Regions from separate parts of the Klebsiella sp. CSG-1 genome, predicted to be linked through region 1. Evidence: predicted binding sites of a transcription regulator. Region 1 holds the regulator's gene; each other region holds the start of a gene.
The links. The regulator CRP, encoded in region 1, controls carbon source genes, mostly activating them, when cyclic AMP is high. The targets are predictions, from matches to a motif close to ATGTGANNNNNNTCACAT.
Positions count from the first base shown of each region.

Region 2: the regulator CRP is predicted to act here: its motif matches at 2,401-2,418, upstream of rhaS (HTH-type transcriptional activator RhaS).
Region 3: the regulator CRP is predicted to act here: its motif matches at 3,501-3,518, upstream of epd (erythrose-4-phosphate dehydrogenase).
Region 4: the regulator CRP is predicted to act here: its motif matches at 3,082-3,099, upstream of garD (galactarate dehydratase).

Region 1 is NZ_JBWNLD010000005.1:475,118-480,613, forward strand. Features, by position in the region: gene argD (bifunctional acetylornithine/succinyldiaminopimelate transaminase) at 1-487, shown strand, start outside; gene AC007G_RS15445 (YccS/YhfK family putative transporter) at 477-2,555, opposite strand; gene crp (cAMP-activated global transcriptional regulator CRP) at 2,608-3,240, opposite strand; gene AC007G_RS15455 (OsmC family protein) at 3,546-3,950, shown strand; gene AC007G_RS15460 (phosphoribulokinase) at 4,051-4,920, opposite strand; gene AC007G_RS15465 (YheU family protein) at 4,956-5,174, opposite strand; gene AC007G_RS15470 (hydrolase) at 5,171-5,496, opposite strand, start outside.
Region 2 is NZ_JBWNLD010000012.1:41,855-47,350, forward strand. Features, by position in the region: gene rhaT (L-rhamnose/proton symporter RhaT) at 1-498, shown strand, start outside; gene rhaR (HTH-type transcriptional activator RhaR) at 503-1,351, opposite strand; gene rhaS (HTH-type transcriptional activator RhaS) at 1,424-2,260, opposite strand; gene rhaB (rhamnulokinase) at 2,573-4,039, shown strand; gene rhaA (L-rhamnose isomerase) at 4,036-5,295, shown strand; gene rhaD (rhamnulose-1-phosphate aldolase) at 5,464-5,496, shown strand, end outside.
Region 3 is NZ_JBWNLD010000002.1:325,466-330,961, forward strand. Features, by position in the region: gene AC007G_RS06105 (zinc-binding dehydrogenase) at 1-1,224, shown strand, start outside; gene glpX (class II fructose-bisphosphatase) at 1,221-2,192, shown strand; gene AC007G_RS06115 (MltR family transcriptional regulator) at 2,208-2,717, shown strand; gene AC007G_RS06120 (nucleoside/nucleotide kinase family protein) at 2,714-3,424, shown strand; gene epd (erythrose-4-phosphate dehydrogenase) at 3,712-4,731, shown strand; gene pgk (phosphoglycerate kinase) at 4,809-5,496, shown strand, end outside.
Region 4 is NZ_JBWNLD010000002.1:120,964-126,459, forward strand. Features, by position in the region: gene kbaZ (tagatose-bisphosphate aldolase subunit KbaZ) at 1-279, opposite strand, end outside; gene AC007G_RS05105 (DeoR family transcriptional regulator) at 518-1,339, shown strand; gene garD (galactarate dehydratase) at 1,405-2,976, opposite strand; gene garL (2-dehydro-3-deoxyglucarate aldolase) at 3,488-4,258, shown strand; gene garR (2-hydroxy-3-oxopropionate reductase) at 4,287-5,177, shown strand; gene garK (glycerate 2-kinase) at 5,241-5,496, shown strand, end outside.

The sequences.
Region 1 (5,496 bases):
CGTGACGCCGGACATTCTTACCAGCGCTAAAGCGCTGGGCGGCGGCTTCCCGATCAGCGCTGTACTGACCACCAGTGATATTGCCAGCGCATTCCACGCCGGTTCCCACGGTTCGACCTACGGCGGTAACCCGCTGGCCTGCGCCGTGGCCGGGGCGGCATTTGATCTGATTAATACGCCGGAGGTGCTGGAGGGCGTGAAGGCGAAGCGCGAGCTGTTTGTGCAGCATCTCCAGCAAATTGACGCGCAGTTTGACCTGTTCAGCGACATCCGCGGTATGGGGCTGTTGATTGGCGCGGAGCTTAAGCCGCAGTATAAAGGCCGGGCACGCGATTTTCTCTATGCCGCGGCAGATGCGGGCGTGATGGTGCTGAATGCCGGGCCGGATGTGATGCGTTTTGTCCCTTCGCTGGTCATCGACGAGAAGGATATTGCTGAAGGTATGGCCCGCTTTGCCCAGGCGATAAAGCAGGTTCTTAACGCTTAATCGCGCGTAGCCAGATACCGTGATGCGGGCGCTGACGCCATGCCACCGAGGAGATGGTGTGCATGGTGTTCAGATGGTCGAGGATCCGCTGCAGATGCTGCTCCATTGTACTTAACGGGCCCCGGCTCACCTCCACATCCTGCGACTCCATAATATTCACATCGCCAGCGCTGCCGGGACCGTCGGAGTCCAGCCGCTGTTGACAGCGCTGGAGCGCAATCTCACAGGATTCCAGGTAACGCCGGGCCAGCTCCGGCGTCAGCATATTGTGCTCGCGGGCGAGGGTGGTCATGGCGTTGATATGCTCAACAATAAACTGGCTGTGGGTGACCCACAGTTTCATATCATCAAGATAATGTGTGTTAAAACCGGGTTCCTGCATGGCCTGATTCAGCGAGTTATACAGCGAGTTATGTGCCTGATTGACGCGCATCCGGCGATAGGCCAGCGCCGGGGCCTGATGATCGTCGCTGAGAATTAGCCTGATCGCTTCCTGATCGGCTTCCAGCGCGTCGTGAGCGTTTTTACGCAGTAGCCCGCTTTGCCATTGCGGCCATAGCCAGACCATGCCGCCAAAGGCGATAAGGCAGCCGATAAGCGTATCGATAAGCCTGGCGACAATATACTGCTCGCCGTTGAGCGTCAGAAGCTGCAGGGTATACACCGCCGTCACGGTAAAGCCAACCATCGCCCAGCCATAATGCTTGCGAATAATCAGGTAGCTCAGCAGCGTGACGAGCAGCATCGCGGAGAGCGTATAACCCTCCGGGACGTGAAAGTGCAGCGCCAGGCCGGCGATAGCCAGACCGGCAAGTGTACCTGCCGCCCGATGGACGATACGTACCCGCGTCGCGCCGTAGCCGTTTTGGGTCACAAAAAGCACCGTCATCAGGATCCAGTAAGGCTTGGGAAGGTTCAGGGCGCTTCCCATCAGGCTCGCGGCCGTTAACATCACGCAGATACGCGCAGCGTTACGTAGCGCCGGCGATTTTAATGAGAGATAGCTCTTTAGCGCGGGCAGCAGCGGCAGACGGCGCTCTTTATCCGCCATCAGGTTGCGAGCATACAGCGGGCGCTGGGTACGCAGCACCCGGGCTATTCGGCTGAAGTGCCAGGCGCAGAACTGCCCTACCGGGTTGTCCGGATGCTGCCAGGCGATTTTCTCCAGCGCGCCGATTTGCTTATCCATATGAAAGCGTTGCGGGTAGCGGTGGTAGAGAATGTCATCGGCCAGCACCCGCAGGCGTGCGGCAACGGTTTGTGCGTTCCAGCGGATCACCGCCTCGGCATGGCTGCGCTCTACCAGTTTTTGTACTTCTTCGGGTTGGTGCAGGCTGACGGAGATATGTTCCTGCAAATCCAGCGCCATCTGAAATGCCCGCAGCAGGCGCTTGTGGTCATTGCGCTGGTTCGCCGCCAGCATATGCATCTGCTGGTAGCATTGGGTGATCAGGTCCACCACCTTCTGCTGGCGCGTGAGCAGCGGCGGCAGTGAAGTGGTGGGATCGATATGCTGGGTCAGCAGGCTGTATTTGGCTTCGCAGTAGTTAGCCAGCTCGCGATAAAGCAGGCTCAGCGATTCGCGCAGCGGCTGCTCGCGCCATAGCCAAAACCAGAACCAGTTAAACAGGCCGTACCACAGCGTCCCGAGGGCGTAGATCAGCAGTGGCTCCCAGACGGGCATGTTCCCGGCAAGGCTCAGGGTAAAGATTGCGGCAATTAACGACGCGGGCAGAAGCCTGGCGTGCAGAGAGCTGATCTCCGCCGTTACGCCCAGCAGTAGCGCCAGGCCGCTGAGAATCAAGGGCAGCGGGATATCCTGCTGAAGAAGAAGCTGGACCACCAGGCTACAGCCGGCAAACAGCGAGCCGCCAATAATCAGACGTTTAAAAAAGCGTTTGTGCGGCGTATCCAGACCGGCGACGTTACAGCAGGCGGGCACCAGCGAAAACAGCAGACCTTGCTGTAAGTGACCGAGGAGGAGACCGATTGCGACAGGCAAACACAACACCAGCGTTTGCCGCAGTGCATAGTTGACTTCCGGGTGGTAAATCAGCCTGCGCCACATAGAGGGAAAACAAAAACGGCGTGTTGCGTAAGCAACACGCCGTTTTATCGACTTAACGCGTACCGTATACGACGATAGTTTTACCGTGTGCGGAGATCAGGTTCTGATCTTCCAGCATCTTCAGGATACGGCCAACGGTTTCGCGGGAACAGCCAACGATCTGACCAATTTCCTGACGGGTAATTTTAATTTGCATACCATCAGGGTGGGTCATCGCATCCGGCTGTTTTGCCAGGTTCAACAGCGTCTGAGCGATGCGCCCGGTGACGTCGAGGAAGGCAAGGTTACCCACTTTTTCTGAGGTCACCTGCAGACGGCGAGCCATCTGCGACGACAGGCGCATCAGGATATCCGGGTTAACCTGAATGAGCTGACGGAATTTTTTGTAGGAGATTTCGGCCACTTCACATGCGGTTTTCGCACGTACCCAGGCGCTACGCTCCTGGCCTTCTTCAAACAAGCCTAATTCACCGATGAAATCGCCCTGGTTGAGGTAAGAGAGGATCATCTCTTTACCTTCTTCATCCTTGATGAGCACAGCCACAGAGCCTTTGACGATGTAGTACAACGTTTCTGCTTTTTCACCCTGGTGGATCAGCGTGCTTTTAGATGGGTACTTATGAATGTGGCAATGAGACAAGAACCATTCGAGGGTAGGGTCTGTTTGCGGTTTGCCAAGCACCATGCGCGGTTATCCTCTGTTATAAGCTATCTCCGGGTGCCGACACTACACGGCATCCGGGCATGCAATCGTATTGTTTCCCTATGCCTGGGAAACGGCTGGTGAGTTTTCTTCAGCCTGTAATGTGAACTCCTCTGCATACATGCAGTACATCAATGTAATACTGTAGCATCCCGACTGTTTTAGCATAGCTTTTGCCGCATGTCTCCTGGTGTCTCGCTTCAGCATGATGCAGGTCGCCTTCCGTTGCGAGAATTGTTATGTACGCGTAATCTGTCAGGAAAATTGCAACCTCGGAGTTAAATTTTATGCAAGCTCGTGTGAAATGGGTTGAAGGGTTAACCTTCATCGGAGAGTCGGCGTCAGGTCACCAGATTCTGATGGACGGCAACTCCGGAGATAAAGCGCCAAGCCCAATGGAGATGGTGCTGATGGCGGCGGGCGGATGTAGCGCGATCGATGTCGTGTCTATTTTGCAGAAAGGTCGTCACAACGTGACCAACTGTGAAGTCAAGCTGACGTCTGAACGTCGGGAAGAGGCGCCGCGCCTGTTTACCCATATCAACATGCATTTTATCGTCACCGGTAAGGAGCTGAAAGAGGCGGCCGTTTCCCGTGCGGTGGATCTGTCGGCGGAGAAATACTGCTCGGTGGCGCTGATGCTGCAAAAAGCGGTGAATATCACCCACACCTATGAAGTGGTGGAAGGCTAAGCAGCCTTCCCGGAGAGCGACGCAAACGCCTTATCCGGGAGCCGTGAGTGAAGGACGAAAACCCCGCTTAGCGCCAGGCGCTCGGGGTTTTTTAACGTGGTTAACTGATTTTCTTCCCTTCCATCAGTCGTTCGACTAGCGGCGTCATGATGAGCTCCATCGCCAGCCCCATTTTCCCGCCAGGCACCACCAGCGTATTGATATGCGAGATAAACGACCCCTGCAGCATCGCCAGCAGCCAGGGGAAATCGATATCCTGCAGGTTGCGGAAATGGATCACCACAAAGCTTTCATCCAATGACGGAATGCCCTTCGCCGCAAACGGGTTGGAGGTGTCGACAGTGGGAACGCGCTGGAAGTTGATATGGGTGCGCGAAAACTGCGGCGTGATGAAGTTGATATAGTCTTCCATTGAACGGACCACGGAATCCATCACCGCTTCACGGGAGTGGCCGCGTTCACTGGTATCGCGGATGAGCTTCTGAATCCATTCCAGGTTGACGATAGGCACCACGCCGACCAGCAGGTCGACATTCTGCGCGACGTTATACTGCGGCGTAACAACCCCGCCGTGCAGCCCTTCATAAAACAGGACATCGGTCGGTTCCGGTAGCGGTTGCCACGGTGTGAATGTGCCCGGCACCTGATTCCACGGCACCGCCTCATCATAGGTATGCAAATACTTGCGCGACTGGCCGCTACCGTTACGCCCGTACTCAAGGAAGGTGTTTTCCAACAGACCGAAGTCGTTGGCTTCCGGACCGAAGTAGCTGATGTGTTTCCCCTGATCGCGCGCTTTGCGGATCGCCATGTCCATTTCCGGGCGGGTATAGCGATGGAAGCTGTCGCCTTCCACCTCAGCGGCACGCAGGTTTAGCTGTGCGAAAATTTTACGAAAGGCGAGGCTGGTGGTCGTGGTTCCCGCGCCGCTGGAGCCCGTGACGGCAATCACCGGATGTTTGGCAGACATAACAACTCCCAGATTAAACGATGTGTGGCGCCGCCTTAGCCGTGAAACTGCTTGCGGGGCATGATATTGACCGTCTCGTGCAGTTCTGACCACACCAGTACGGCTTCTCCGCTTTTCAATTGCTGTTTGACGTCGGCGACTTTATCCGCCAGCGAGCGTTCATGTTCACCATAATCGGTGCCTTCACGCAACACAAAGCTTTCGATCAGGTTATCCAGCGTTTCGGGATCCAGATCGTGCCAGGGAATAATCATTTTTGTGCTCCCAACCAACGGGTTAACCAGTCCGGGATACGCTTTTCCAGCCACATTTCCGGCTTGCGCAGCGTGCCGCCGACGAATCCGACGTGTCCGCCATTTTCTGTCAGCTGATACTCGACATTTACCGGGAGTTGCTCTTGCGGCGGAATGGAGTGGTGGTCCATAAAAGGATCGTCCTTCGCATGAATGATCAACGTCGGTTTAGTAATGTCGCTGAGCCGCGGCATTGCGCTACACTGGCGATAGTAGTCCAGCGCATCCGCAAATCCGTGAATCCGGGCAGTGATCATATCGTCAAACTCGCGGATGCGGCGCA
Region 2 (5,496 bases), on a different contig from region 1:
ATGTGCGGCATTTTTTCTGCCGGGATGTCCTTTGCGATGAACGCCGCCAGACCCATGCATGATGCCGCGGCGGCGCTGGGGGTTGACCCGCTGTATACCGCGTTGCCCAGCTATGTGGTGATTATGGGCGGCGGCGCGCTGGTCAACCTTGGCTTCTGCTTTATTCGTCTGGCTAAAGTCAAACACCTGTCGATCAAAGCCGACTTCTCGCGGGCAAAACCGCTGATCGTCGCCAACGTGCTGCTGTCGGCGCTGGGCGGCCTGATGTGGTATCTCCAGTTTTTCTTCTATGCCTGGGGCCACGCCAGTATTCCCGCGCAGTATGACTACATGAGCTGGATGCTGCATATGAGCTTCTATGTGCTGTGCGGCGGGCTGGTCGGGCTGGTGCTGAAAGAGTGGAACAGCGCCGGGCGTCGTCCGGTCAGCGTGTTAAGTCTGGGCTGCGTGGTGATTATCATCGCCGCCAATATCGTTGGCCTCGGAATGGCCAGCTAACGCCCTATGCGGCAACGCGACTGCGTTGCCGCCACTGCCCAGGGGTCATGCCAATTTCACGATTAAAGACGACGGAAAAGTAGTTGCTGTCTTCAAATCCGCACTGCATCGCAATGTCACCAATCAAGCGCTCGGTGTGCTGCAATAAATACTGCGCGTGGCAGATACGCAGCTGACGCAGGTAATGGTTGATCGTCATCCCGGTCTGCTGGCGAAACTGCTGACGCAGCGCACGCTCGCCGCACCCTTCCCGCTCACAAAACAGCTCGAGAATAAAAGGTCGGTTCAGGCTGCCGGCCAGTTCGGTCAGCAGCTTATCAAGGAGCGTTTCGCTTTGGGTCGCCGCACGGTTATCGGTCGCATAGCGGTGGCGATGAAGAATCAATACCAGCTGCGCAAACAGCAGCTCGGCCATGTTATTAGCCTGCGCATCGCCGCGGGCGCTCTCCTGCTCCAGCTGAGTAATCACCTGGCGAACCTGGGCCATACCAGAACTGCCGATCCGCCAGTGCGGCATCCACGACGTCCCAAACAAACCGGGAATATGGGTCGCCCAGTCAAAGTTAAGCCGCAGACGATCCGGGCAATAGATGACGTTTTGCAGAACTAAATCATTCACCGAGGCGTAGGAGTGTTTGTCTTCGGCGCGAATATAAAACAGATCGCCACGGGTAATGCGCCATGGGCGATCGTTCAGGACATGCAGGCCATTTCCCCGCCATACCAGCACCAGTTCGCAGAACTCGTGGGTATGCTCGGCGAAGACATTTTGCGGATAACGGTCGGCAACCGCTACCGCCTGAGAAGGAGAGGCAAAAAACTCATCTTTGCGCAGAATCAGCTGACCAGCCACTACCAGAACTCCACCGCCAATAACGGTTTATTATTCGCGTTTTTGCTCGCTAAAACGTTGACTGCTCTCGCGTTACTGAAGAATGGCGTCCCGTCCCTGGCGAATATCGCGCGGCGACCAGGAAAACTCGCGGCGAAAAAGCGTCGAAAAGTGGTTACTGTCGCCGAAACCGCAGCGATAGGCGATATCCGTGATGCTCTCATCGCTATGGCGTAGCAGGTGACGCGCCTTCATCAGTCGCACCCGATTGAGGTAGCGCTGTGGCGTCAGGCCGGTCTGTTGCTTCAACTGGCGATGTAACGTTCTCAGCGACAGGGAAAACTTAGCCGCCACCTCCTCCCAACAGACCTCCTCGGCGAAGTGATCTTCCAGCCAGGCCATCAGCTGATTCAGCCGCGCTTCGTTGCCGACCGCCCCTTCCGCGAGGCTGCTTTTACGCAGCAGGACCAGCAGTTGCATAAAGAGAATCTCCCGTCCGGCGAGCGTATGCATATCCGGTTCGAGACCGATATCTTCCATTTGTCCGACGATCTGCCGTACCTGCTGCAGCACGGTCTGGTTCACCCGCCAGTGAGAAAGGTAATTTCCCTCTTGCTCCTGCGGTAACAGCTGATTGACGCCATTCAGAAAGCGAAAGGCATCCGGCGCGCGGTAGAGCACGTTCGTCAGGCATAAATTGTCCGTATGTTCATAGAGATGACGATCGTGATCGCGAATAAAGCACACCGAACCGCCGCTGATGGTATAGGGCTGGCCGTTAAACACATGAATCCCCGTACCGTGCTCAACGATGACGATTTCATGGAAATCGTGATGATGTTCCGGGAACGCCGCCTGAGGGAGACGTGGCTCAATGGCCACAGCAGAAGTCCCGGACTTAAAGAAATCCACGCTGTGCAAGATGGTCATAACGGCGCCCTCGAAATGAGAAATGTTATCAATCAGTGTCACAAATAGTAATTAAGGGTCCGCAATCCGGCCTTCAATTTTTGACCGCAAAATTCGTAAAACCTGCCGCTTTTTCAAGAAACAGCCGGAAAGATCGGGAACTGCGGACAACATCACATCCTCTTCCCTGACGCTCATGAAGAGAAACTGTGACCTCCCTCACGGTCATCTTTGCTTTCTTGCCAGCCGCCTGTTTTCCCTGTCAGTGGCAAGAAGGTGCGCGATTCACGACTTTTTTAGACTGCTGACAATGATTTTTACAAGGATCTCCCCATGAGCTTTCGTCATTGTGTAGCCGTTGATTTAGGCGCCTCCAGCGGGCGGGTGATGCTTGCCAGCTATGAATGCGGGCCGCGTACGCTAACGCTGCGCGAAATACACCGCTTTACCAATAGCCTGCAAAAGGTGGATGGCTACGACTGCTGGGATGTCGACCGTCTGGAAGGCGAAATTCGCCGCGGGCTGGTGAAGGTCTGCGAGCAGGGTATCCTCATCGACAGTATCGGTATTGATACCTGGGGCGTGGATTATGTCCTGCTGGATAAGCACGGCGAACGCGTGGGCCTGCCGGTCTCCTATCGTGACTCACGTACCCATGGCCTGATGCACCATGCCGAAGAGCAGATAGGCCGCGCCGAGATCTACCGCCGTAGCGGCATTCAGTTTATGTCCTTCAATACTCTTTATCAGCTCCGCGCGCTGGTTGAACAGCAGCCGGAGCTGGTCAGCCAGGTTTCGCATGCGCTGCTGATCCCTGACTATTTCAGCTTTCGCCTCACCGGCAATCTGAACTGGGAATACACCAACGCCACCACCACCCAGTTGATCAATATTAACAGCGATAGCTGGGATGAAGAGCTGTTGAACTGGAGCGGAGCGCCGCGCGAATGGTTCGGTACGCCGACGCATCCCGGTAACGTGATCGGTCACTGGATATGCCCGCAGGGCAACGCCATTCCGGTGGTGGCCGTCGCCAGCCACGATACCGCCAGCGCGGTGATCGCCGCGCCGTTGGCCAGCAAAAACGCCGCGTATCTCTCTTCCGGCACCTGGTCGCTGATGGGCTTTGAAAGCAAAACCCCCTACACCGGCAGCGACGCGCTGCAGGCGAATATCACCAATGAAGGTGGCGCCGAAGGGCGCTATCGGGTGCTGAAAAATATCATGGGCCTCTGGCTGCTACAGCGGGTGCTGAAAGAACAAAACATCAGCGACCTGTCGGCGCTGATCGCCCGTACCGCTCCTCTTCCGGCCTGCCGTTTCGTCATTGACTGCAACGACGAACGCTTTATCAATCCGGCCAATATGAGCGCCGAAATTCAGTCCGCCTGTCGCGAGTCCGGGCAGCCGGTTCCCGGCGATGACGCCGAACTGGCGCGCTGTATTTTCGACAGCCTGGCCCTGCTCTACGCCCGCGTACTCCGCGAACTGGCCCAACTCCGCGGCCAGCCGTTCAGCCAGCTGCATATTGTCGGCGGCGGCTGCCAGAACGCGCTGCTTAATCAGCTGTGCGCCGACGCCTGCGGCATCACGGTGGTTGCCGGGCCCGTAGAGGCCTCTACGCTGGGCAATATCGGCATCCAACTGATGACCCTGGACGAATTGAATAACGTCGACGATTTCCGTCAGGTGGTATGCCGCAATGCCGCGCTTACCACCTTTACCCCCAATCCTGAACATGAAATTGCCCGTTTCGTGGCGCAGTTTCAGCCACAACAGACTAAGGAGCTTTGCGCATGACCACTCAACTTGAACAAGCCTGGGATATTGCTAAACAGCGCTACGCTGCCGTTGGCGTGGATGTCGAGGAGGCCCTGCGTCAACTGGACCGGCTACCCGTTTCGATGCACTGCTGGCAGGGCGATGACGTCGCCGGCTTCGAAAACCCGGAAGGGAGCTTAACGGGCGGGATTCAGGCCACGGGGAACTATCCGGGCAAAGCCCAGAACGCTGGCGAGCTGCGCGCCGACCTTGAGCAGGCGCTGAGCCTGATTCCGGGGCCGAAACGCCTGAATCTGCACGCGCTCTATCTGGAATCAGACACGCCGGTGGCGCGCAATGAAATCAAACCACAACACTTCCGCAACTGGGTTGAGTGGGCCAAAACCAATAAGCTGGGGCTGGATTTTAACCCCTCCTGTTTCTCCCACCCGCTGAGCGCAGATGGTTTTACTCTGTCGCATGCCAACGACGAAATCCGCCAGTTCTGGATCGATCACTGTAAAGCCAGCCGCCGTATCTCGGCCTGGTTCGGCGAGCAGCTGGGCACCCCGTCGGTGATGAATATCTGGATCCCGGACGGCATGAAAGATATTACCGTTGACCGCTTTGCCCCGCGCCAGCGTCTGCTCAATGCGCTCGATGAGGTCATCAGCGAAAAACTCGACCCGGCGCATCATATCGATGCCGTAGAGAGCAAACTGTTCGGTATCGGCGCGGAAAGCTACACCGTCGGCTCCAACGAGTTCTACATGGGATACGCCACCAGCCGCCAGACCGCGCTGTGCCTCGATGCCGGCCACTTCCACCCGACGGAAGTCATCTCCGACAAAATCTCCGCCGCCATGCTGTATATCCCTCGGCTGCTGCTGCACGTCAGCCGTCCGGTGCGCTGGGACAGTGACCACGTCGTGCTGCTGGATGACGAAACCCAGGCGATCGCCAGCGAAATCATCCGTCACAACCTGTTCGACCGCGTGCACATCGGTCTCGATTTCTTCGACGCCTCGATTAACCGCATCGCGGCATGGGTGATTGGCACCCGCAACATGAAGAAAGCGCTGCTGCGCGCCCTGCTGGAACCGACGGAACAGCTGCGCCAGCTGGAAGCTGACGGTGACTACACCGCCCGTCTGGCCCTGCTGGAAGAGCAGAAGTGCCTGCCATGGCAGGCCGCCTGGGAGATGTACTGCCAGCGTCATGATACCCCGGCCGGTAGCCAGTGGCTGGATAGCGTGCGGGCTTACGAAAAAGCGGTTCTGAACCAGCGCAGATAATGCCGGATTTCCCCCGGGTCGCGGCTGACGCCTTACCCGGGCTACGGATCGGCGCATTCTGCTCATCCGGATAAGCCGTTTACGACGCCATCACAGGACCTACGGCAGATAAACACCCTATTTACGGTGAGGGCAATTCCCGCACCAAATGAACAGGAATACAAGACTATGCAGAACATCATCAACGCCTGGTTCGTCCAG
Region 3 (5,496 bases), on a different contig from region 1:
TTTGAACTGCCTGCCATTACAGATAATGAATTATTAGTCAGCGTAATATCCGATAGCGTTTGTTTATCCACCTGGAAAGCGGCAGCCTTAGGGAGCGATCATAAACGCGTACCGGACGATCTGGAAAATCATCCGGTTATTACCGGGCATGAATGTGCAGGTATCATTGTTGAGGTTGGAAAAAACCTGACGGATAAATATAAGAAAGGTCAGCGTTTTGTTTTGCAACCCGCGATGGGATTGCCAAGTGGCTATTCAGCGGGGTACAGCTATGAATATTTTGGCGGCAATGCGACATATATGATTATCCCGGAGGTCGCGATTAACCTGGGATGCGTTTTGCCTTACCACGGATCTTACTTTGCCGCCGCCTCACTGGCAGAACCGATGTGCTGCATTATTGGCGCCTATAACGCAAACTATCATACGACGCCTTACGTCTATGAGCATCGTATGGGGATTAAGCCGGGGGGAAGCATTGCCCTTCTGGCCTGCGCCGGGCCGATGGGTATTGGCGCAATAGATTATGCCATTAACGGCAGTATTCAGCCGTCACGCGTGGTGGTGGTCGATATTGACGAAGCGCGACTGGCGCAGGCTAAAAAACTGTTGCCGGTTGAGCTGGCGGCAGAAAAGGGGATTGAGCTTATCTATGTGAATACTTCCGGCATGGACTCTCCGACAGCGATGCTGCGTGCGTTAACCAATGACATAGGTTTTGATGATATCTTTGTGTATGCGGCAGTGCCTGCAGTCATTGAAATGGCTGATGATTTGCTCGCGGAAGATGGTTGTCTGAACTTCTTTGCCGGCCCTACGGACAGTCACTTCAAAGTGCCGTTTAATTTTTATAACGTGCACTACAACAGTACTCACGTTGTCGGGACATCCGGTGGTTCAACGGATGATATGAAAGAGGCAATTGCGCTCAGTGCAACCGGCCAGCTGCAACCGTCGTTTATGGTGACGCATATTGGCGGCCTTGATGCGGTTCCGGAAACCGTACTGAATTTACCTGCGATCCCCGGGGGTAAAAAGCTTATATATAACGGCGTTACCATGCCGTTGACTGCCATTGCTGATTTTGCGGAGAAAGGGAAAACTGACCCATTATTCAAAGAACTGGCGCAGCTGGTGGAAGAGACGCACGGTATCTGGAATGAAAAGGCAGAAAAATACCTTTTGGCGCACTTTGGCGTTGATATCGGGGAGGCGGCGATATGATGTCGCTGGCATGGCCGCTATTTCGCATCACGGAGCAGGCTGCGCTGGCCGCCTGGCCACAAACCGGGTGCGGCGATAAAAACAAGATTGACGGTCTGGCCGTGACGGCAATGCGGGAAGCATTGAACAGTATTGGCATCCGTGGACGAATCGTCATTGGCGAAGGGGAGATTGATCGAGCCCCGATGCTGTGGATTGGTGAAGAGGTGGGAAACGGCGTCGGGCCTGAGGTAGATATCGCCGTCGATCCTATCGAAGGAACCCGAATGGTGGCGATGGGGCAAAGCAACGCCCTGGCCGTCATGGCGTTTGCACCCCGTGGCAGTTTGTTACACGCCCCAGATATGTACATGAGAAAACTGGTTGTTAATCGCTGCGCCAAAGGGGCGATTAATCTGGCGCTGCCGTTGGCAGACAATCTGCGTAATGTAGCAGAGGCGTTGGGCAAACCGCTGGAGCGACTGCGTATGGTGACGCTGGATAAACCGCGCCTTCAACCGGCGATTGCTGAGGCGACACGACTTGGCGTCAAGGTTTTTGCTCTGCCCGATGGCGATGTTGCCGCCAGCGTGCTGGCCTGTATGCAAGATAATCCCTATGACCTGATGTATACCATTGGCGGGGCGCCTGAAGGGGTTATTTCAGCCTGTGCGGTTAAAGCGCTGAGGGGCGATATGCAGGCTGAGCTGATCGATTTTTGCGAAGCGAAAGGGGATAGCGCAGATCATCGTCTGATTGCAACCCAGGAACGTCAGCGCTGCGCGGAGATGGGCGTTGAGATCAACCGAATCTATACGCTCGACGAACTGGTAGGGGGAAATGAGATCCTCTTCAGCGCGACGGGGGTCACGGGCGGCGATCTTGTTAAAGGGATCCAACAGGTTGCGAATGGTGTGCGCACGCAAACTTTACTGATCGGCGGCGCGGATCGAACGTGTAATATAATAGACTCCCTGCATTCATGGTGATTCATCGAGAAACGAATGACGACGCTGACAGAAGACGATGTGCTTGAGCAACTGGATGCTCAAAATAATTTACTCTCGTTTATGACGACGGCACATAACATTTTGCTCCAGGGCATTAAGCGCTTTCTACCGTCGCTGTTCGTCAATAACGATGAAGAGATCGTGGAATATGCAGTGAAGCCGTTACTCGCCCAGAGTGGGCCGCTTGACGATATCGACGTTGCGTTACGTCTGATTTATGCGCTGGGGAAAATGGATAAGTGGCTTTATGCCGACATTACTCATTTTTCTCAGTTTTATCAGTACCTGAACGAGCAGGATAATATCCCCGGTTTTGCCGATGACATTACCTGGGATTTTGTCAGCAACGTCAACAGTATCACCCGCAACGCGACCCTTTATGGTGCGCTGGAGTCGATGAAGTTTGCTGACTTTGCTGCGTGGTCTGAAGTGCGCTTTAGCGCAATGGTCAAGACGGCAATGACGCTGGCAGTGACGGCGATTTTAAAGGAATTAACGCCGTGAAAATCGAACTAACGGTGAATGGGCTCCAGGTTGAAGCACATTACCAGGATGATGAGATACAGAACGTTCACAAACCGTTATTGCAGCAGCTGTCAAAAATACACGCCGCTAACCCGCAGCGACGAACGATCGTTTTTCTCAGCGCACCGCCGGGGACGGGTAAATCGACGCTGACAAGCTTCTGGGAATACCTCTCTCGCCATGATCCTTGCTTGCCGGAGATCCAGACGCTGCCGATGGATGGCTTCCATCATTATAACAGCTGGCTGGATGCCCATAATCTGCGGGCCTACAAAGGTGCGCCGGAAACCTTTGATGTGGGGAAACTTGCGCAGAATCTGCGCCAGATAAGGGAAGGGGAAGGATGCTGGCCGCAATATGACCGGCAAAAGCATGATCCGGTAGAGGCGGCCATCACAGTGACGGCGCCGATTGTGATTGTGGAAGGAAACTGGTTATTGCGCGATGACGAAAGATGGCGAGCGTTAGCTGCGTTTTGTGATTACTCGCTGTTTATTCGCGCCCCAGCCAATGCGCTTCGTACACGACTGGTGGGCCGTAAACTGGCTGGTGGATTATCGCGAGCTGATGCTGAGGCATTTTATGAGCGTACCGACGGACCGAATGTTCGTCGGGTCCTGGAAACTAGCCGGCCTGGCGACCTGACGCTGGAGACGCTGGAATCAGGTGAGTATCGGATTGCGTGAAGGTAAATTATTCCAGTTATGCCGTAATGATTATTACGACTTACTGGGATAATTGCCCCCCGTCTCAGTAGGTAAAATGTGACGTACGTCAGATAACTGCCTTCTTTGGCTGGACAGTCATTCCTTTTATTCCCTGATTCGCTTATTCTAGCTGAAGCGTTTCAGTCGATTAAATGTTCGACAATTAATCAATCAGTCGCAGTTTGCGACGGGTAAGGTTTCCCTTCGGGCGTGGCTGGATTACTCTGTCAGCCATCTCAAATCAGGGACAACCTTGCAGGAGACCTATGACCATACGCATCGCGATTAATGGCTTCGGTCGCATAGGACGCAACGTGGTTCGCGCTTTATATGAATCCGGGCGTCGTGCGGAAATTACCGTGGTGGCAATCAACGAGCTGGCGGATGCCGCGGGCATCGCGCATTTGTTGAAATATGACACCAGCCATGGGCGCTTTGCCTGGGATGTTCGCCAGGAGAGAGAGCAGCTGTATGTCGGCGATGATGCCATACGCCTGCTGCATGAACCTTCGATTGAGGCGCTGCCCTGGCAGGAGCTGGCGGTTGATATTGTTCTCGATTGCACCGGTGTTTACGGCAGCCGTGAGCATGGCGAAGCCCATATTCGGGCAGGGGCAAAGAAAGTGCTCTTTTCCCATCCCGGCAGCAGCGATCTCGACGCGACCGTTGTATTTGGCGTGAACCATGATGAGTTGCGTACGGAGCACCGTATTGTCTCCAACGCCTCCTGCACGACCAACTGCATTATCCCGGTCATAAAACTGTTAGATGATGCCTACGGCATTGAGTCAGGAACGGTAACGACAATCCACTCCGCCATGCACGATCAACAGGTGATCGACGCTTATCATCCGGATCTGCGCCGTACGCGCGCGGCCAGCCAGTCGATTATTCCGGTTGATACCAAACTCTCTGCGGGGATCACGCGAATTTTCCCGCAGTTTAATGATCGTTTCGAGGCGATTGCGGTCCGCGTACCGACGATTAATGTGACGGCGATTGACCTTAGCGTGACGGTGAAAAAACCTGTAAAGGCTAATGAAGTCAACCAGTTGCTGCAAAAAGCAGCACAAGGTGCATTTCATGGTATAGTTGACTATACGGAATTGCCGTTGGTCTCGATAGATTTCAACCACGACCCGCACAGCGCCATCGTTGATGGCACCCAAACCCGAGTCAGTGGTGCTCATCTGATCAAAACATTGGTCTGGTGTGATAATGAATGGGGCTTTGCTAACCGGATGCTCGACACGACGTTAGCGATGGCCGTTATTGGTTTCAGGTGAGACATCCCTGCGCAACATTGTTCGCGATGGAGCGTATGGCGTCTGCAAAACTTTAAGAATCATTGAGAGGATTCACCATGTCTGTAATTAAGATGACCGATCTGGATCTGGCTGGTAAACGCGTTTTTATCCGTGCCGATCTGAACGTACCAGTCAAAGACGGGAAAGTAACCAGCGACGCGCGTATCCGTGCTTCTCTGCCGACCATTGAGCTGGCGCTGAAACAGGGTGCTAAAGTGATGGTCACTTCTCACCTGGGTCGTCCGACCGAAGGCGAGTACAACGAAGAATTCTCTCTGCTGCCGGTTGTTAATTACCTGAAAGACAAACTGTCTAACCCGGTACGTCTGGTTAAAGATTACCTGGATGGCGTTGAAGTTGCAGCCGGTGAACTGGTTGTTCTGGAAAACGTTCGCTTCAACAAAGGCGAGAAGAAAGACGACGAAGCGCTGTCCAAAAAATACGCGGCGCTGTGCGACGTGTTCGTCATGGACGCCTTCGGTACTGCACACCGTGCGCAGGCCTCTACCCACGGTATCGGTAAATTCGCCGATGTTGCGTGCGCAGGCCCGCTGCTGGCCGCCGAACTGGACGCGCTGGGTAAAGCGCTGAAAGAACCGGCTCGCCCGATGGTTGCCATCGTAGGTGGTTCTAAAGTTTCCACCAAACTGACCGTTCTGGATTCCCTGTCTAAAATCGCTGACCAGCTGATCGTCGGTGGTGGCATCGCCAACACCTTCGTTGCCGCTCAGGGCCACAACGTGG
Region 4 (5,496 bases), on a different contig from region 1:
GCCGCCGAGGATCAGCTGTGATTGGGGAAAATCGAGCGAGTCGGCAAGCTGGTGGACAAAACCGCGGAAATCGGCCGGCGTCATGCCGGTATAACCGCCGAACTGATCGACCTGATTGGATGTGGCTTCAATCAGTAACGGGGTCTGCTGCGCCCGGGCGTAATGAATGGCGGCCTCAAGTACCAGGGGATGGGCGGAACAGACGGCATAAATACCGTTGCCTCCACCTTGTTTATGCTGGGCCACCATTTTTGTCAGATGTTTCACTTTCCTCTCCATTTCGGATGGTAATGAGATTAATCTTTCGTTTTGTTTCATTTAATACTGCATCATGGTGATGTAAAAATAAAACGAAAGATAATGGTTTTCCGATCTGTTTCACAAAAGAAACATAATGAAAGGTTTCAGCGGTGGACGTTGCGCTGCTCTCTGGCGTTATGGGGCTTGCATTCCGTTAAAAGAAAGGTGTTAATAGACCAAACGAAATGAAACGAAAGATTTGATGAAAGGAATACTTATGAGCGGTACCGACTCTTCTGCAGATAAGCGCATCATCGGCACCAGTGAAAGGCGTGAGCAGATTATCCAGCGCTTACGGCAGCAGGGAAGCGTGCAGGTAAACGATCTTTCTCTTTTATACGGTGTCTCGACGGTGACGATTCGCAACGATCTGGCCTTCCTTGAAAAGCAGGGGATTGCGGTTCGCGCCTACGGTGGCGCGCTGATCTGCGATGGAACAATGCCGGCTGCCGAACCGTCGGTGGAAGATAAAAGTTCGCTCAATACCGCAGTGAAGCGCAGCATCGCGCGGGCAGCGGTAGAACTGATTCAACCGGGGCATCGTATTATTCTCGACTCCGGGACTACCACCTATGAAATCGCCCGTATGCTACATCAGCATACGGATATTATTGCGATGACCAACGGGATGAATGTGGCGAATGCGCTGCTGGATGCCGAAGGGGTGGAGCTGTTAATGACCGGTGGACATCTGCGCCGCCAGTCGCAGTCGTTTTATGGCGATCAGGCCGAACAGTCTTTGCTGAATTACCACTTCGATATGCTTTTTCTCGGCGTCGACGCCATCGACCTCGATCGCGGCGTGAGCACCCATAATGAAGATGAGGCACGCCTGAACCGGCGGATGTGTGAAGTGGCGGAACGCATTATCGTCGTCACCGATTCCACCAAATTTAACCGTTCGAGCCTGCATAAGATTATCGATACGCAACGAATTGATATGATCATCGTCGATGAAGGCATTCCGACGGAAAGTCTGGAAGGGCTGCGTAAGAGCGGGATTGATGTGCGACTGGTGAAGCGCCAGAACGTGGCATAGACCCCCTTCCTGTGGGGGAGAGGGGCTGCGGTCAGGCGGCTGGCGTCGCGCCGCCTGACCGGCAATCAGGTCACCGGCGCCGGGTTAAACACCACCAGCTGATTATACAGGCCCCACCGATCGGAGAAGGTTTTCTTACGGCCGCTGGCGACATCAAGAATAAACCCAAACAGCTTCTGGCCAACCTCTTCAATCGTCTCTTCACCGGTGGCGATAGTTCCGGCGTTGATATCCATTAAGTCATACCAGCGGTTTGCCAGCTCGGTGCGGGTTGCCATCTTGATGACCGGCACGGCGACCAGACCATACGGCGTGCCGCGCCCGGTTGTAAACACCTGAACCGTGATCCCTGAAGCAACCTGCTGAGTGCCGCAGACGAAGTCGCTGGCCGGGGTAGCCGCGAAGATCAGGCCGCGTTTGGTTGGGCGCTGGCCCGGTGAGAGGACCTCGGCAATCGCGCTCTTGCCGGATTTGGCGATCGAACCCAGCGCCTTTTCCACCACGTTCGCCAGGCCGCCCTTCTTATTCCCGGGGGAGGGATTGGCGCTGCGATCGGTCTGACCTGAATCGAGGTAGTTATCGTACCAGGCCATCTCTTCGAGCAGACGCTTGCCCACTTCCTCGTTGATCGCCCGCGGCGTCAGCAGATGGATAGCATCGCGAACCTCAGTGACCTCAGAGAACATGACGGTCGCTCCGCAGCGGACCAACAGGTCGGAAGCGTAGCCCACCGCCGGGTTGGCGGTCACGCCGGAAAAGGCATCGCTGCCGCCGCACTGCATGCCCACCACCAGTTCAGAAGCCGGACAGGTTTCACGCTGGCGGGCATTCAGTTTTGCCAGATGCCGTTCTGCGACCTGCAAAATATCGTCAACCATTGACTGGAACCCAACATGCTGTTCATCCTGCAGGCGGATGATACTGGCGCTGTCGACGGCAATGGGCTGGACATCTTCGGTGCCCTGGAGCAGGCGCTCCGGCTGGAGCTTTTCACAGCCGAGCCCAACCACCATGACTTCACCGCCGAAATTGGGATTTAGCGCGAGGTTATGGATCGTGCGGATAGGGATCACGGCGGCCGGGGCGTTGATTGCCACGCCGCAGCCATACAGGTGGTTGAGACCGACCACGCCGTCGACATTCGGGTATTTCGGCAGCAGGTCTCGTTCAATAATTTTCACCACATAATCGACGACGCCCGCGACGCAGTGCACGCTGGTAGTGATACCGAGCAGGTTTCTGGTGCCGACGCTGCCATCGGCGTTGCGATACCCTTCAAAGGTGTAGCCGGTCAGCGCAGGCAGAGGCTCCGGAACTTTGTTTGCCAGCGGTAGCGTGTTCAGCGGCGGCGCTTTCGGCAGTTCGACCAGCGATTCGTCAATCCAGCTGCCCTGCGGGATGTCGCGCACCGCGTAGCCAATGACTTCGCCATAGCGGATGATTTCACCATGTATGGGAATATCAACCAATGCTACTTTGTGACCTTGCGGGATATGTTCGATGAGCGCCAGTCCGTCAGGGAAACGCGTTCCGGCTTTTAAACCGCGATCGTTAACAATAATCGCTACATTATCCGTTTCGTGTACTTTTATATAAAACGCCGTCGGCGATTCCTGCCTGATTTCAATGTCGGCCATTGTCCAGTATTCTCCAGCAAGGTGCGAATAATAAAATAAAACGGCTATTCAGTTTCTGATGAACGAATTTCCTCGGCAAAGAATGTCAGCTGTTTTGATTTAGATGTGTGATCCCTGTCACTCATTGTTGCGGGAGCAAAATTGCGGCAAAGGGAAAACGCTGGAACTGTGCATCAGCGCCCACTGATTATGGCGGATGCACAATTTTAATGATTATTCATTCCATTTTATGGGTTTTTTGCACGGTGTTCTCTGGCCGTCAGCTGATTATACTGAGTCATGCTTGCTATGCACCGGATGAGTAAATCGAGTGCTTCTGATCTCGGTTTATAAATAATTAAGAGAGACACCAAAAATAAATAAATGAAGTGCAATGCTCTCATTTAACGCAGCGCTAATCTTCATCGGATGTTTGGCCTGATGGCAATGATTTACTATCCGTTTATCATCGGCAACATTCAATTTGTGGAACTGCAGAAATAATTAACGGTTAAGTGACAAGGTATAAGTGATGAATAACGATATCTTCCCGAATAAATTTAAGGCGGCCCTGGCGGCGCATCAGATTCAAATTGGCTGCTGGTCCGCCCTGGCCAGCCCTATCACGACTGAAGTGTTAGGCCTGGCCGGTTTCGACTGGCTGGTGCTGGACGGCGAACATGCGCCGAACGATATCTCCACCTTTATCCCCCAGCTGATGGCGCTGAAAGGCAGCGCCAGCGCGCCGGTTGTGCGCGTACCGACCAACGAACCGGTGATCATTAAGCGCCTGCTGGATATTGGTTTCTATAACTTTTTGATCCCGTTCGTGGAAAGCGAAGAAGAAGCGATTAACGCTGTCGCCGCCACCCGCTACCCGCCAGAAGGCATTCGCGGCGTTTCCGTGTCGCACCGCGCCAATATGTTTGGCACGGTGCCGGATTACTTCGCGCAGTCGAACCAAAACATCACCATCCTGGTACAAATTGAAAGCCAGCAGGGGGTGGATAACGTTGATGCGATCGCTGCGACTGCGGGCGTTGACGGTATTTTTGTCGGCCCAAGCGATCTGGCCGCCGCGCTGGGACATCTGGGCAACGCCTCTCACCCGCAGGTCCAGCAGGCTATCCAGCACATTTTTGCAAGCGCGAAAAAGCATGGCAAGCCGAGCGGTATTCTGGCGCCGGTAGAAGCGGATGCGCGTCGCTATCTGGAATGGGGCGCAACCTTTGTCGCCGTCGGCAGCGATCTGGGCGTATTCCGCTCCGCCACGCAGAAACTGGCTGATTCCTTTAAGAAATAACCGCCACCGCAACAAGAGAGATAAAGACATGACAATGAAAGTTGGTTTTATTGGCCTTGGCATCATGGGTAAACCCATGAGTAAAAACCTCCTCAAAGCGGGTTACTCGCTGGTGGTTGCCGATCGTAATCCGGAAGCCATCGCAGAAGTGATTGCCGCAGGCGCTGAAACCGCCGCTTCGGCGAAAGCGATAGCTGAGCAGTGTGAGGTGATCATCACCATGCTGCCGAACTCTCCGCATGTGAAAGAGGTGGCGCTGGGCGAAGGCGGCATTATTGAAGGGGCGAAACCGGGCACCGTGCTGATTGATATGAGCTCTATTGCACCGCTGGCGAGCCGTGAAATCAGCGATGCGTTAAAGGCGAAAGGCGTAAATATGCTGGATGCGCCGGTAAGCGGCGGCGAGCCGAAGGCCATTGACGGGACTCTGTCCGTCATGGTTGGTGGTGATAAAGCGATTTTTGAACAATATTATGACCTGCTGAAAGCGATGGCGGGCTCTGTCGTGCATACCGGCGATATCGGCGCGGGCAACGTGACCAAGCTGGCCAACCAGGTGATCGTGGCGCTGAATATCGCGGCGATGTCTGAAGCATTGACCCTGGCGACCAAAGCAGGCGTGAATCCCGATCTGGTGTATCAGGCAATCCGCGGCGGTCTGGCCGGCAGCACCGTGCTGGATGCCAAAGCGCCCATGGTGATGGATCGCAACTTTAAACCGGGCTTCCGTATCGATTTGCATATCAAAGATCTGGCGAATGCGCTGGATACGTCCCACGGCGTGGGGGCGCAGCTGCCGCTGACCGCGGCGGTGATGGAGATGATGCAGGCGCTGCGCGCTGACGGCCTGGGTACCGCCGACCACAGCGCGCTTGCGTGTTACTACGAGAAACTGGCGAAAGTGGAAGTCACTCGCTAACAAGAAGGGCGCGGATGGCGCCCTGTCATTCTTGCCTTGCGCGGCACTGTCAGGCTAATAACTATGAAAATCGTAATCGCCCCAGACTCTTATAAAGAAAGCCTCTCGGCTACTGAGGTTGCACAGGCTATAGAAAAAGGTTTTCGGGAGATTTTCCCCGATGCGCTCTATGTAAAGGTCCCCCTCGCCGATGGCGGAGAAGGTACCGTTGAGGCGATGATCGCCGCGACGCAGGGAACCAAAATGAGCGCTTGTGTGACGGGGCCGCTGGGCGTGCCGGTTGATGCCTGCTGGGGGCTTTCCGGGGATGGGCAAACCG